3 regions of the Ensifer sp. R-19 genome follow, and region 3 is predicted to be linked to each of the others. Evidence: predicted binding sites of a transcription regulator. Region 3 holds the regulator's gene; each other region holds the start of a gene.
What was found. Region 3 encodes LexA, which represses DNA repair genes until DNA is damaged. Its sites were predicted from a motif close to TGTTCNNNNTGTGTTCNG; they were not measured.
Positions count from the first base shown of each region.

Region 1 (5,206 bases), 2.0 Mb from region 3:
GCCAGAACCCGGCGCGCCAGGCGGCGATGAAGGCGGGTCTTCCGCAGGAGAAAACCGCCTGGGGCATGAACCAGCTCTGCGGTTCCGGTCTTCGTGCCGTGGCGCTCGGCATGCAGCAGATCGCAACCGGTGATGCGGATATCATCGTCGCCGGCGGCATGGAGTCCATGTCGATGGCGCCGCATTGCTCGCATCTTCGCGGCGGCGTGAAGATGGGCGATTTCAAGATGATCGACACGATGATCAAGGACGGTCTGACCGACGCCTTCTACGGCTATCACATGGGCATCACCGCCGAAAACGTCGCCCGCCAGTGGCAGCTCAGCCGTGAAGAGCAGGACGCCTTCGCGCTCGCCTCGCAGAACAAGGCCGAAGCGGCCCAGAAGGCCGGGCGGTTCGCCGACGAGATCATTCCCTTCATCGTCAAAGGCCGCAAGGGCGACGTCACCGTCGACCAGGACGAATATATCCGCCATGGCGCAACGCTCGACCAGATGACGAAGCTGCGTCCGGCCTTCGACAAGGAAGGCACGGTCACCGCCGGCAACGCCTCTGGCCTCAATGACGGCGCCGCGGCCACTCTGCTGATGACCGAAGCGCAGGCTTCCAAGCGCGGCATCCAGCCGCTCGCCCGTATCGTTTCCTGGGCAACGGCCGGCGTCGATCCGCAGGTCATGGGCACCGGCCCGATCCCGGCTTCGCGCAAGGCGTTGGCGAAAGCCGGCTGGGCGATCGGCGACGTCGAACTGGTCGAGGCCAACGAGGCTTTCGCGGCACAGGCATGCGCGGTCAACAAGGACCTCGGCTGGGATCCGTCGATCGTCAACGTCAATGGCGGCGCGATCGCCATCGGCCATCCGATCGGCGCTTCCGGCGCCCGCGTGCTCAACACGCTGCTCTTCGAAATGAAGCGCCGCGGCGTTTCCAAGGGGCTTGCAACGCTCTGCATCGGCGGCGGCATGGGCGTCGCCATGTGCGTCGAACGGCTCTAATCGGTTTGGCGGCATGAACAGCGCCAGGTGGGTTCCGTTTTCCCTTCTTCTGGCCGGTTCGCCGATCGTTTCCGCACATGCCAATCCCGCGCCTCTCGACGAGGCGCGGTTGGTTCAGTGCATGCTGGAACATACGACCTCGGACGACGAGGCCGTTTTCAAGGACATGATGGTTGCGGCCCCGAACGATGACAGTGGCGCTTTGAAAGCGTCGCTCGTTCAGCTCTCCAGTCTGATGATGAACCTCGCGCTCACCAAGTGCGAGGTGGGTATGTCAATGCTCGCGACGCCTCAGTTCCAGGCTGCCGCCGAGCTCTACGGACGACAGGTCGGCGAAAAGCTGATGAAGAAGGCCTTTGAGAAACTGAACTGATCAAGTGGGAGGCGTGCATGAGCAGGGTAGCATTGGTCACAGGTGGGTCGCGCGGCATCGGCGCGGCAATCTCCATCGCACTCAAGAATGCCGGCTACAAGGTGGCCGCAAACTATGCCGGCAATGACGAAAAGGCTGAGGCCTTCAAGCAGGAAACCGGCATCCCGGTCTACAAGTGGGATGTTTCCAGCTATCAGTCCTGCGCCGAAGGCATCGCCAAGGTCGAGGCGGATCTCGGCCCGGTCGAAGTGCTGGTCAACAATGCGGGCATCACCCGCGACGCGATGTTCCACAAGATGACGCCCGAGCAATGGGGCGAGGTGGTCGGCACCAACCTCACCGGTCTCTTCAACATGACGCATCCGATCTGGTCCGCCATGCGCGACCGCGGTTTCGGCCGCGTCATCAACATCTCGTCGATCAACGGCCAGAAGGGCCAGATGGGCCAGGCCAACTATTCGGCGGCCAAGGCCGGTGATCTCGGCTTCACCAAGGCGCTCGCCCAGGAAGGTGCGGCGAAGGGGATCACGGTCAACGCCATCTGCCCGGGTTATATCGGCACGGAAATGGTGCGGGCGGTGCCGGAGAAGGTGCTGAACGAGCGGATCATCCCGCAGATCCCGGTTGGCCGCCTCGGCGAGCCGGAAGAAATCGCCCGCTGCGTTGTGTTCCTGGCCTCCGACGACGCCGGCTTCATCACCGGCTCGACGATTTCGGCGAATGGCGGACAGTTCTTCGTCTGACCTTTTGATCTCATCATTGCTTTTGAACGGCGCCCTTCGGGGCGCCGTTTTTGTGTAGGGCGGAGAGAAGAAACGGCTGTTCCCCCGGCATTTGGACCCGAAGCTGCGCCCGTGATTCTGTTGCCGGCGCGCGGCGCAGACACTATATCTTGTGGAGAACAAAAGCGGAATGATGCGCGTATCACGAGTCGCCATCGGATCCTCCCGTATTGGTCGAGGGTGCTCGGTGCGATTCTCATTCTCTCTGCCCAGCGAATCTGCGATGAATTTCGTTAAAAATTTTCTAGGCTTTCCAGAGTCTTGGATTCGGAATCCTTTGACCTGTCTGGCAATGGGACAGCCAGAATTGAGGCGAGTCGTGGGCTCTAACACAAGCGCGCGGCGTCAGATTCAGCATGTGGTGCAACGTTCGGTGTTGAAATCTATATGTAGTCGTGAACATACAGTGAATCGCGATGAGTCTTCGATTCGTCGCCGATTCGTTCCATGGCTGTTCCTGTTCTCGATTGCGCCAACCACAACAGGTGGTGCAATGGGCTGGGAGACGCCGAACATGGTTTTAGTTGTCGGCGCCCCTTGCGTTTGGCTCGGTGCGTGGGCATGTGTTTGCCGCCAGCGTGAAAAGACGCTGTCGTAATTTCTGAATGCCCGGGATCGATGACGTGTCCGTTCACCCCATGATCCTGAGCGGCCGCGGCGTAACCGCGGTGCTCGGGCCAACCAATACCGGCAAGACGCACTACGCGATCGAGCGCATGATCGCGCATGATAGCGGCGTCATAGGCCTGCCGCTGCGCCTCCTGGCGCGCGAGGTCTATACGCGCCTGGTCGAAAGGGTCGGCCATCACAATGTCGCGCTGATCACTGGCGAGGAGAAGATCACTCCGCATCGCGCCCGCTATTCGGTCTGCACCGTCGAAGCGATGCCGCGCGAGACGACCGCGTCCTTCGTGGCGATCGACGAAGTGCAGCTTGCCGGCGATCTCGAGCGCGGTCACATCTTCACCGACCGGATCCTGCATCTGAGGGGGCGTGGCGAGACGCTGCTTCTGGGGGCTGCAACGATGCGGCCGATCCTGGAGCACCTCCTGCCCGGCATTACCGTCGTCGAGCGGCCGCGCATGTCGCAACTGCTCTATGCCGGTTCGAAGAAAATCACCCGCCTGCCGCATCGCTCGGCGATCGTCGCCTTCTCGGCCGACGAAGTCTATGCGATCGCCGAACTGATCCGTCGCCAGCGCGGCGGTGCCGCCGTCGTGCTCGGCGCGCTTTCGCCGCGCACGCGCAATGCGCAGGTGGCGCTCTATCAGGAAGGCGACGTCGAATATATGGTGGCGACCGACGCGATCGGCATGGGTCTCAACCTCGACGTCGATCACGTCGCCTTCGCGCAGGACCGCAAGTTCGACGGCTACCAGTTTCGCAACCTGAACCCGGCGGAACTGGCGCAGGTCGCCGGGCGCGCCGGGCGACATCTGCGTGACGGAACGTTCGGCGTCACGGGTCGCGTCGATCCTTTCGACAACGAGCTCGTCCATCGCATCGAGTCGCACGAGTTCGATGCGGTCAAGGTGCTGCAATGGCGCTCGAAGGCGTTCGACTATTCCTCGCTTACCGCCTTGAAGAAGAGCCTCGATGCCGCGCCGAAAGTTCCCGGCCTTGCCCGGGCGCTACCTGCGGTAGACCAGCAGGCGTTCGAGCATCTGGCCCGCTACCCGGAGGTCGTCGACATTACGACCAATGCCGAGCGCGTCGAAAAACTATGGGAAGCCTGCGCGCTGCCGGACTATCGGCGCATCACGCCCGCCCAGCACGCCGATCTGATCTCGACGATCTACGCGGATCTCGTTCGCCGGGGTACGGTGAACGAGGACTTCATGGCCGAACAGGTCAGGCGTGCCGATCACACCGACGGTGAGATCGACACACTTTCGGCGCGAATCGCGCAGATCAGAACCTGGACCTATGTGTCGAACCGGCCGGGATGGCTGGCCGATCCGACACACTGGCAAGAAAAGACGCGGGAAATTGAAGATCGATTATCCGACGCACTACATGAACGGTTGACGAAACGCTTTGTTGATCGCAGGACATCTGTGCTCATGAAGCGCCTGAGAGAGAATGCTATGCTGGAAGCTGAAATCAGTGTGAATGGTGATGTCTTCGTCGAAGGACACCACGTAGGACAACTAACCGGTTTCCGGTTTACGCTGGCGACCGGCGGCGACGGCCCGGATGCCAAGGCCGTGCAGGGCGCTGCCCAGAAGGCGCTGGCGCTCGAGTTCGAGGCGCGGGCCGCACGTCTGCACGCCTCGGGCAACAACGACCTGGCGCTTTCGTCGGATGGTCTCGTGCGCTGGCTCGGCGATCCCGTCGCCCGTCTGGCAGCGAGCGACCATGTCATGCGTCCGCGCGTCATCCTGCTTGCCGACGATCAGCTGCAGGCGAACGCCCGCGAGCATGTCGTGGCGCGCATCGAGCGTTTCGTGAACCATCACATCGGTACGGTGCTGAAGCCGCTCGACGATATCTCGCGCGCTGAAGACCTCGAAGGCCTCGCCAAGGGCCTTGCCTTCCAGCTCGTCGAGAACCTCGGCGTGCTCTTCCGCCGCGATGTCGCCGACGACGTGAAGTCGCTGGACCAGGACGGTCGCGCGTCGATCCGCAAATACGGCGTTCGCTTCGGCGCCTACCACATCTTCCTTCCGGCGCTCTTGAAGCCGGCTCCGGCCGAGCTGATCACGCTGCTCTGGGCGCTGAAGAACGACGGCCTCGACAAGCCCGGCTATGGCGACCTCATCCCGATGCTCGCTGCCGGCCGTACGTCGGTCGTCACCGATCCGTCCTTCGAGCGCACCTTCTACAAGCTTGCCGGCTTCCGCTTCCTCGGAAAGCGCGCCGTGCGCATCGACATCCTCGAGCGCCTGGCCGATCTCATCCGGCCGCTGCTGCAGTGGAAGCCCGGCGCGCAGCCGCGTCCTGAAGGCGCCTATGACGGCCGTCGTTTCACCGCCACCACCTCGATGCTTTCGATCCTCGGCGCAACGCCTGATGATATGGAAGAGATCCTGAAGGGCCTTGGCTATCGGGCCGACAGC
Region 1 is NZ_CP184569.1:3,516,848-3,522,053, reverse strand. It holds gene ACN9MO_RS17070 (acetyl-CoA C-acetyltransferase) at 1-992, shown strand, start outside; gene ACN9MO_RS17065 (hypothetical protein) at 1,006-1,365, shown strand; gene ACN9MO_RS17060 (beta-ketoacyl-ACP reductase) at 1,383-2,108, shown strand; gene ACN9MO_RS17055 (helicase-related protein) at 2,786-5,206, shown strand, end outside.
Region 1: ACN9MO_RS17055 (helicase-related protein) is a predicted target of LexA. The motif match lies at 2,589-2,606, and genes of this name have one in related genera.

Region 2 (5,206 bases), 960 kb from region 3:
TTGGGACAAGGCCGAACCGAGCTTCAAGAAAGCGCTGGAACTCAACCCGGACCAGCCGCAGGTTTTGAACTATCTCGGCTATTCCTGGGTCGACATGAACATCAATCTCGACGAAGGCCTCGAGATGATCCGCAAGGCGGTCGAACTGAAGCCCGACGACGGCTACATCGTCGATTCGCTCGGCTGGGCCTATTTCCGCATGAACCGCTTCGACGATGCGGTGGTGGAACTGGAAAAAGCGGCTGAACTGATGGCCGGCGACCCGACGATCAACGATCACCTCGGTGACGCATACTGGCGCGTCGGCCGCAAGCTCGAAGCGGTGTTCCAATGGACACAGACGCTTGAGCTGAAGCCCGAGGAAGCCGAGATCCCGAAGATCAAGGCGAAGATCGAAAACGGCCTGCCGCCGCTGAAGGAAGAGGTTCCGGCCTCCGCCGATGCCAAGGAAACCGCGCCGAAGAAGGTGACCCCGGAAGCGGAAGCGCCGGCGCCGGACAAGAAGTCCTGATCGATCCATGATTGATGACGGCATCGCGGGCTTCACGCTGACGCGCGCGGCGCCCGCAAAGATCAATCTGGCGCTCCACGTCGTCGGCCAGCGGGCCGACGGCCACCACCTTCTCGAAAGCCTCGTCACCTTTGCCGATCGCGGCGACCGGATCGGCTTTGCATCGGCAGACGCCGACCTCTTTACCGTGTCGGGGCCCTTTGCCGCAGAACTGCCAATGGATGCCAGCGCCCAGGGCGGCAATCTGGTCCTAAAGGCGCGAGATGTCCTGCGTGAGGAACTGCGGTCCCGCAACCTCGCCGCTGCCGGCCCTGTTCATCTGCATCTCGAAAAGAATTTGCCCCTCGCTTCCGGCATCGGCGGCGGTTCCGCCGACGCGGCGGCGACGCTTCTTGGGCTTCTCCAACTTTGGCACGCCGCGATCGAACCCTCCCGCCTCGATGCAATGGCATTGGCGCTCGGCGCCGACGTACCGATGTGCCTCGCCGGCATTCCTCTCGTGGCGAAAGGCATCGGTGAGGACATCACGCCGCTTGCCGACCTTCCATCCCTGCCCCTCGTACTGGTCAATCCGCTCGTTGCCGTTTCGACGCCGGTGGTGTTCCGGACGCTCGCGAACAAGACCAATGCGCCGCTCGTTTTGCCTCAGGCTTCGGGAACGCTCGACGCGTGGCTGGCGGCAATGGCAACGATGCGCAACGATCTGCAGCCGCCGGCGCAGCAGCTGCAGCCTGTCATCGGCGACGTCTGCCAGTCGCTGATGGAGGCCGGGGCCCTGCTGGTTCGGATGTCGGGCTCAGGCGCCACTTGCTTCGGCATTTTCGACAACGGTGAGCGTGCGGCTGCGACAGCGCGTACTCTTTCGGAGGCGCAGCCCGGCTGGTACGTTCTCGCCTGCAACACGATAGGAAGAGGCAAGTAGAATGGCTGGCATCGACGAAAAACGCCCCTTCGTTCCCGTCGGAATTGCTGTCCTCACGGTGTCCGACACCCGCACGCTCGCCGACGACAAATCGGGCGACACGCTGGAGGCGCGGGTGCGCGACGCAGGTCATCGCCTGGAAGCGCGCGCGATCGTGCCGGACGATCGGGCGCAGATTTACGACCAGGTGAAGGCCTGGACGCTCGAACCGACGATCGACGTGGTGATCACGACCGGTGGCACGGGCTTCACCGGCCGGGACGTGACGCCGGAGGCGCTGGAGCCGCTGTTCGAAAAGCGCATGGACGGCTTCTCCGAGGTTTTCCATCGGATCTCCTACGAGAAGATCGGCACCTCGACGATCCAGTCACGCGCAACTGGCGGCGTTGCCAACGCCACCTTCATTTTCGTTCTGCCCGGCTCACCCGGCGCCTGCCGCGATGCGTGGGACGGCATATTGAAGCAGCAGCTCGATTACCGGCACATACCCTGCAATTTCGTCGAGATCATGCCCCGGCTCGACGAGCACCTCAAACGCGGTTAAGCCCGGATCCTCCACGTCCCATCGCACTTTCGGCCCGTCTGTTACCTTTGGAACTGACAGCCATTTTTCGTGCCTTTAGCGTCCGATCATCAGCCCACCGAAGATCGGACGCCGCACGTTTCTCTTCAGGCTGCAAAGACGCCTCCCCGCCGATATCCCCGGGCGGGGAGAACAAGGGGATACGACGTGCAGCCAGAATGCTGCCCGGCAAGAAATTTACCAGACAAGGTCATTTGAGAGCCACCTTGAGGTGCCGTCCCCTGGGACTGGCACCTTTTTAGTGCACAGCGATCAGGAGCGTCCCGGCGTCGGCTTGCTTTCGGTGACGACCCAGGCCGGAACGAGCTCCGTCGAGAGTTTGCGGACCGCCCGGACATTCGTCATGTCGCCGAGGCATCGATTGCCATCGGCCGCTGCGAGCGCATCATGTTTGTTCACCAGGAAACCCGTTTCCAGCGGCTTTCTTCGCCGGATCAGGCGGCGGAAGAACGGTTTGCGGTGCATTCTGGAATCGGAGAAGCGCGCGGGCGCCCTGTTGAGCGAGACGTATTCAGCAAGCTCGTCGATCCACCGGCCGATCGGACGGGCACCGGGTTCGAGCAGCATCAGCCATTCGCCGCGCGCCGAACGCACGACGTCGCCGAGATTCCAATCGACGTGAAAGCGGCAGCCGGCCGCTTCCGCCACACGCGACGAGCCGTCCTTGGAGCCGTGATCGAGGACAATCACATCACTGACGAGGCCCTCCACGGCGCCGGCGACGAGCACCGACAGCGTCTGCACCAGCTCGGCTTCGTTGTCCCGCGTTTCCATGATGATCGTCAGCATAGCCCGTCCTACCGCATCACACTCACAATTGCTACACGCACTGCTGGCTTGGCTGAAAACCAAACCGGGGAGCACGAAACTCCAAACGTACTGCTCCCGCTTTTTGTTCTTGAATTGTTCTCGTATTCGGGATAGGAAAATAATCAGAACAAAACGGGATCAAAGATCTGATTCCGGGGAGATTCCAATGAACGAGCTGTCTCAGATCAGGCAGGGTGCGCTTGCGCCCGCCAATACGGCAGATGTCGCCGAAGCGATGATGAGCGCAACAGGCTTGCGGATCGATATCGACCGCCGCCGCGGACGCGGCGCCGGGCTCAACACGTCCGGCCGCTTCGAGCCGCAGGCGCGGGAAAGCTTCGACGACGGCTGGGAAAGCCTGGAAGATCTGCCCCCCTTCAAGACCGAAGTCCAGGTCGAGAAGCCGCGGACGGTGATCACCCGCAACGAATCTCCCGATATCTCCTTTGACCGTTCGATCAACCCCTATCGCGGATGCGAGCACGGCTGCATCTATTGTTTCGCCCGCCCCACACACGCCTTCATGGGCCTGTCGGCGGGTCTGGATTTCGAGGCGAAGCTCTTCGCCAAGCCGGATGCCGCGCGGCTCCTGGAGCGCGAACTGGCGCGACCGGATTACAAGGTCAGGCCAATCGCCATCGGCACCAACACCGATCCCTATCAGCCGATTGAAAAGGAATGGCGCATCATGCGCCAGATCCTCGAAGTGCTGAGGGACGCCAACCACCCGGTCATGATCGTCACCAAATCGGCGATGGTCACCCGCGATATCGACATTCTCGCGCCGATGGCCGAGAAGGGACTGGCGCGGGTCGGCATTTCAGTCACCACGCTCGAGCGCAAGCTGGCGAGGACAATGGAGCCCCGCGCCGCAACGCCACCCAAGCGGCTGGAGGCGATGCGTGCCATTGCCGAGGCCGGCATCCCCGCCGGGGTTCTCGTCTCTCCGATCATCCCGGCGCTCAACGACCATGAGATCGAGCGGGTTCTCGAAGCGGCAAGGACGGCCGGTGCGACGGAGGCGAGCTATGTGCTGTTGCGCTTGCCGCTCGAAGTCAGCCCGCTGTTTCGTGACTGGCTTCTGCGCAACTATCCGGACCGCTACCGCCACGTCATGTCGCTCGTCCGCTCCATGCGTGGCGGCAAGGACTATGACGCCGAGTTCGGCAAGCGCATGAAAGGCGCCGGCCCCTATGCCTGGCAGATCGGCCGCCGCTTCGATCTCGCCACCAAGCGCCTCGGCTTCAACCCGACACGCCGCCAGCTTCGCGACGATCTGTTCGTGCCGCCGCTCGGAACGGGGGTGCAGCTCTCGCTTCTTTGAAGGTTTTCCGGAATGGCCTGCGTGATGGCTGTTCCGGGTTTGTGGCCAGCGATAGGCACCGAGGATGCCCGGGCAATGGGGGAGTTTTCGTCACCGCCCCTCAGGCAAGCCGGTGTGAACGCTAGAAGGTCGCAAAACAGTTCCGGTGCCCCGCCCCCGCCTGGGGCATCGGCCATCCCCCCCGTCCGCCGCCGCACTCGGACCTGGGGGCTTGAAGAGAATCGGTCGATCATGCGAATTAGACTTATGTCTCGCAGGTCGTCCGATTCTCCCCTTTTTCCCGATATCATCGAAGCACCCGATTTCAGTTTTGAACTCTCGGCAAGAGGTGATGGATATTGGCCGGTCGCCGGCGCCGATGAAGCTGGTCGCGGCCCGCTCGCAGGACCGGTCGTAGCGGCCGCGGTCATTCTCAATCCCGACGCCATTCCCGAGGGCCTCGATGACAGCAAGAAGCTCAGCGCGCAGGCGCGCGAGAAGCTGTTCGACGAAATCCTCGCGACATCGGAGGTATCGATCGCCTCGGCCTCGGCCGGCACGATCGATGCCACGGATATCCGCAAGGCAAGCCTGGAGGCGATGCGACGCGCAGTGGCGGGTCTTCCCTCGACCGTACGCTTCGTACTCGTCGACGGCCGCGACGTGCCGCCCGGGCTTTCATGCCATGCCAAGGCAGTCGTAAAGGGCGACGCACGGTCGCTATCGATCGCCGCCGCTTCGATCGTCGCCAAGGTTACGCGCGATCGTATGATGGCTCGCGCCGACCTCGCGCATCCCGGCTACGGCTTTGCGCTCCATGCCGGCTACGCGACCGTAACCCACCGGCGCGCCATAGAAACGCATGGTCCCTGCGCCCTGCACCGCATGAGCTTTCGCCCTCTGCGGCGGGACTAGTAGCGGCTGAGCAGTTCTTGGGAGCGCCGGCTCCGTCTCGCCCGTTTGCAGAAGAAATCTTGTCTGAGACACCAGCGCGTGCCCCCATAAGGTCACGCGCCGACGAATATGCGCGCGCGTAAAGTTTTAACGGGGTCACCGGCGCCGCGTGAGGCGGCCCGC
Region 2 is NZ_CP184569.1:523,284-528,489, reverse strand. It holds gene ACN9MO_RS02460 (tetratricopeptide repeat protein) at 1-511, shown strand, start outside; gene ACN9MO_RS02455 (4-(cytidine 5'-diphospho)-2-C-methyl-D-erythritol kinase) at 519-1,433, shown strand; gene moaB (molybdenum cofactor biosynthesis protein B) at 1,435-1,977, shown strand; gene ACN9MO_RS02445 (hypothetical protein) at 2,269-2,805, opposite strand; gene ACN9MO_RS02440 (PA0069 family radical SAM protein) at 2,993-4,150, shown strand; gene ACN9MO_RS02435 (ribonuclease HII) at 4,397-5,044, shown strand.
Region 2: ACN9MO_RS02440 (PA0069 family radical SAM protein) is a predicted target of LexA. The motif match lies at 2,910-2,927, and genes of this name have one in related genera.

Region 3 (5,206 bases):
CCGTCTAGGACTGGGATTGATCACCGAGGGAACTTAGGTGCAAAATGAAAAAGAGCCATTCGCATTTTCTGCAAATGGCTCTTTTTGAAACTGGCTCCCCGGGCCGGATTCGAACCGGCGACCTGTCGATTAACAGTCGAATGCTCTACCGCTGAGCTACCAGGGATCATCCGCGCCGCTGTTTCGCTGTGCGCTTCAGAAGTGAGGCTGCTAATACGCATGCTTTTCCGATTTGCCAAGCGGTTTTTTCAAAAAAAATGACAAGTTCGGTTGCGAGGCTGTGGAGAAGTCCCCAATTGTGGGAAAAGATGCCGGATAGGGAATGATGAATAAAAACAGGAAGCAGCCGCATTTCGGGATTGATCCGCAGACGCGTCAGATCGTGCTCGGGAAGTGGCGCATCACGCTGCCGGAATCGCCACTGCTGCGTATCCTGTTGGGCTCGCTTCTGGTGTTCTTTGGTTTTCTTGGCTTTCTGCCGGTGCTCGGCTTCTGGATGATACCGCTGGGCCTCATCGTGCTTTCGCACGATATCCCATCCGTCCGCCGTCGCCGGCGTCGCCTGGCTGTTTGGTGGGCGCGCTGGCGCGGACGAGCCGATTCTTCGAACGGCTCGTGAACCGGAGCTATTGCGGTCAACCGTCCCGGATGCCTCGGCTTCGATTCTCTGCCAATTGATTCCCAGCGAAGCGGCTGAACCCTTTGTTGAGGGAGGCCGCCGAAAACTTTTCGGCAACCCATCAAACGCATAATGCGGTCGCGAATCAGGATGGGAACGCATGGCCAAAGCCACTACGAAACGTCGAAGCCGGAATTCCGGTCGGAGCAGGGGCAAACAAGGCGGTATGGCGCCGTGGTATCTGGCCGCCGCACTCACTGTCGGCGGCGTGGTCGCTTACGATCATCGCGCCGAACTGAAACATTGGCCGGTGGTATCGGACGTGGTCGCGTCCACGTCCCGACACGAGTCGAGGCCGAAGCCCGTTCGTGTCGCGCAGAAAGCGGACGAGCGTCCCGCGCAACAGGCGGAGAAGCGGAAGCCGAATCCGGTGACAAGAGTTGCCCTTGCCGCTCCGGTGCCGTCCGTTGACGTCGGCGCCAAGGCGCCGACACCCGTGGTGCGGCCCAGTGAGGAAGTGAAGACGGCATCCGTTCGCACGGATCAGTTTTATTTCTGCGGGATTCGCAACGACAACTGCGTGATCGACGGCGCCACCTTCCTGTACCACGGCGAAACGATCCGCGTCGCAGACGTCGAGGCGCCGCGTATTCGCCAGGCAAGCTGCGACAAGGAACGTTCGCGCGGCTTCTATGCCAAGCAGCGCCTGCGCGAATTGTTGAATGCGGGTGACTTCAGGCTGGAAACGGCGAGCGGCCGTCAGGATGCCAAGGCCGGTGAAAAGCTGCGGCTGGTCACCCGCGGCGACCAGTCTATCGGGCGTGTGCTCGTATCCGAGGGGCTGGTGCGGCCGTGGACAGGACACGCGACGCCCTGGTGTTGAGGCCACCCCAGATGCGATCGGCGGAGGTTCGCGATCGCTCTGTGGAAAGTATCCGTCTTACAAATCGACGGCGCGTTTTTCGGAAAATGCCTCTTGCGGTTTTTCTGCAATCATTCTAAATCCGCGCCAACGCTCGGTTATCCGAGCTGTGAGGCCTCGTGGCGGAGTGGTGACGCAGAGGACTGCAAATCCTTGTACCCCGGTTCAATTCCGGGCGAGGCCTCCAATAACTCTCACCTCATTTTAGTGCGGATAGACGTTCTGCCTCAGGGCAGAGCGATTGTGTGTGTTTGCCTCCACACGCCCGCACAAGCCACGTCTTCTAAGCCACTATCGGATCTTATCGCTTCGGTGAAATCGGTAGAGGGGGAACGATGACTCCGCTGACATCAGCCGCATCGGTAGCGTCCGTCATCATCAAAACGGAGGCAATCGCATATATGAAGACGAAACTTGTCCTGACGGCCTTGGCCCTCTTCGCTGCGACCACATTTGAGGCGCAGGCAGAGGATCTGGTTTTCAAGCTGAAGAACAACACCAACGCAGTGCTGACGAACTTCTATACGTCGCCTGTGGGCGTCAATGAGTGGGAAGACGATGTTTTCGGCCGGCAGGTGCTGAACCCAGGGGAAGACATGGAGATCACCATCGCCGACGGCCGGGAGGTCTGCAAGTACGACATGCGCTTCGAGTTCGAAGAAGGCTCCGGCCTCGATACGACCGAAGACATGCAGGACCTCTGCGAGCTCGGCGAGTACACCATCCACGAGTAAGAGGCGTGCCTTCAGGTCGCCTTCAATAAACAGAGCCTCGCAGCCGCAAGCGGTGGCGAGGCTCGGTCGGATGCCAGGTTTCCCTCGGAATCAGTGGTAGCGGCGGATCAGCCCGACGAGCTTGCCCTGGATCTTCACCCGATCGGGCCCAAAAATCCTTGTTTCGTAGGCAGGGTTCGCGGCTTCGAGCGCGATCGATGCGCCCTTGCGCCGGAAGCGCTTCAGCGTCGCTTCCTCATCATCCACGAGCGCCACGATGATATCGCCGGGATTGGCCGTATTGCCATTGCGGATGATCACCGTGTCGCCGTCGAAGATGCCGGCTTCGATCATCGAGTCGCCCTTGACTTCGAGAGCGTAGTGTTCGCCGTTGCCGATCATGTCGAGCGGTATGGTAATGTCGTGCGTGTTGTTCTGGATCGCCGAGATCGGCACACCGGCAGCGATGCGGCCCATGACCGGGACGGAAACCGATGTGTTGTCGGCCACGGGCGTGGGCTTTGGCGGTGCGGCAGGAGCGGCCGCTGGCGCCTTGCCGAGGCTGCCCTCGATCACGCTGGGCGAGAAGCCGCGGCGGGGCTGCTGCTGGCTTGACGCGTAGGCTTCCGGAAGCTTGATGACCTCGAGCGCGCGGGCTCGGTTCGGCAGACGGCGAATGAACCCGCGTTCTTCGAGTGCCGTGATCAGACGGTGAATGCCGGACTTCGACGCCAGGTCGAGCGCATCCTTCATTTCATCGAATGATGGTGGGACGCCTGACTCCTTCATGCGTTCGTGAATGAAGAGAAGCAATTCCTGTTGCTTGCGGGTCAGCATGGCACGTCGCTCCCAGAGGCGTGAAACAAATCAAGAACAGACACTATCTGTTCCATATGTGTTCCGCAAGTGCCTAAAATTCCGTGAATTCAGACAATTGGCGCGTCTGTGCGTGTCGATTGGTCACTTTTACGGGAGCAGAGCGGGTTTGGGCGATGATCGTGCCCAAACGGAGGGCCGTGGGGCAGCGCGTTGCGCGACGGCACGGCGATTCGAACGAATCGCGAGCGTTTTTGTGCAAAGAGGCTAGGCCGGCTGCGTGGCGGCGCAGGCGTCTTCGAATTCCTTCACCGTCTCGGCGCTGTTGTCTTCTGGAAGTACGGCATCCGCCGCATCGGTCGCGACCGGCCTGTCGCCATCATAGACGAACGACTGGATGTAGAACGCGATCGCACCCTTCCACACCTTGCGTCCATCGATCTGATGGCACGGCACGGCGCTCTCGAAATCGGTCTGAAGTTCGTCCACCGTGGCGGCGCTGAGCTTGACGTCAGGCATATTAGGCGACGCGACTATCGAAGCGAGAAGCAGGGCGGCAAGCACGGTGATCGTCCACTTTGATGCAAGGGTGGGACTACGGGGCGGTTAACGATGTGAACCGCGCTTTCGTTCCGAAGTCCAGCAAGCTTGGCGATCACTGTCATGTGTTCAACAGCTCTTTGAGTGCAGGCTGTGGCCGTTTTGCGCCAGGGGCACGCAGCGGCGAAGCCGCCTCAGCCTGGCGCGCCGTCCGCGCTGCAATCGCTTGGGTTGCGCCAAGTCGCGGCCTCGCTGCCGGCGTGCACAAATCCGTGTTGTGAAGATGCCGCACGTCTCGACAGGTTGCGGGAAAAATGGGGTGGTTGCATGCGTAGATTGTCGTTGGCGGTTCTCTGTCTGTTGGTGGCGGCGGGAGCGGCCGCTGCTGAAGAAGGGCGTTCGAATATCTGGAAGGAGATCAATGCCTGGACGGTGGGCTCCGATCCGTCCTTGGGCGGCTCGTGCTATGCGGCCACGAGCTACGACGGCGGAATGATCCTTCGAATCGGCTTTTATCCGAGAGGATCGGCGAACCTGGCGTTTCTTTCGATCGGCAATGCCAACTGGAAATCGATCGAGCCGCAGAGGGAGTATGACGTCGCCTTGCAGCTCGACCGTGGCCGCCAGTGGCCGGCTGTCGCGTTCGGCGTGGACCTCACAGGCTCGAAGGCTCTGGTCGTCAACTTCTCCAACACCGACTTCTTCACCGAATTCGTGCGCAAGAACACGCTGGCGCTGGCGTTCGAAGGGCGCGTGGTGGCGAGCCTCAGCCTGCGCGATTCGATGAAGGCCGTCAGCGAGATGTTCAAATGCCAGGAGGCGCTGATTGCGTTGATGCCAAACGGCGGGCAGGGGGCGGCCGCCGATCCGTTTGCGGGCGCTGGCGGGAATGCGCCAAACAATGACCCCTTTGCTGGCGGCGGCCAGACCAAGTCGTCGAAAGATCCCTTTGCCATGTGATCTTGGCGTGAGCGTCGTTCCGCTGGGAGGTGAATATTCCTAAGATTTTGCATGGGTGCGGGTTACCCACCCTCGACAGTCACGCGGCGACCTATCAAAATGCGGGCAAACGGGGGATTTGCATGCGTAGATTGCTGTTCGGATTGGTGAGCTGTCTGATGGCCACGGGACCGGCCGTGGCTGAGGACTCCGAGATCATCAAATGGAAGGAAGTCGGCGCTGGACCGTTGCTTCCGACACGTCGATGGAAGGCTCGTGTTTCATCACGTCGATGTTCGAAGGCGGAATCAGGCTGCGCCTGGGGTTCTATCCCAAGGGCTCCGAATCGCCGCTCTACATGAGTTTCGCCAGCGACGACTGGAAGTCGCTCGAGGTCGGCAAGGACTATGACCTGACGTTCCGCTTCGACAAGAGCGATCCCTGGAGTGCGGCGGCGACCGTCGCCGGCGACGAGAGCGGCAAGTTCCTCTTCGTGAACGTCACCGATGCGGAATTCCTGACGGGGTTCGTGCGCAAAAGGACGTTGGCGATCGCCTTTGACGATCGCGTTGTCGCAAACCTCAGTTTGCGCGGCACCGGCCCGGCGGCGGAAGAACTCCTGAAATGCCAGCGGGCCGTGGATGAGATCATCGCCGA
Region 3 is NZ_CP184569.1:1,478,671-1,483,876, forward strand. It holds tRNA gene ACN9MO_RS07265 (tRNA-Asn) at 92-166, opposite strand; gene ACN9MO_RS07270 (hypothetical protein) at 323-619, shown strand; gene ACN9MO_RS07275 (thermonuclease family protein) at 780-1,502, shown strand; tRNA gene ACN9MO_RS07280 (tRNA-Cys) at 1,655-1,728, shown strand; gene ACN9MO_RS07285 (hypothetical protein) at 1,943-2,275, shown strand; gene lexA (transcriptional repressor LexA) at 2,366-3,091, opposite strand; gene ACN9MO_RS07295 (hypothetical protein) at 3,338-3,634, opposite strand; gene ACN9MO_RS07300 (hypothetical protein) at 3,764-4,570, shown strand; gene ACN9MO_RS07305 (hypothetical protein) at 4,773-5,206, shown strand, end outside.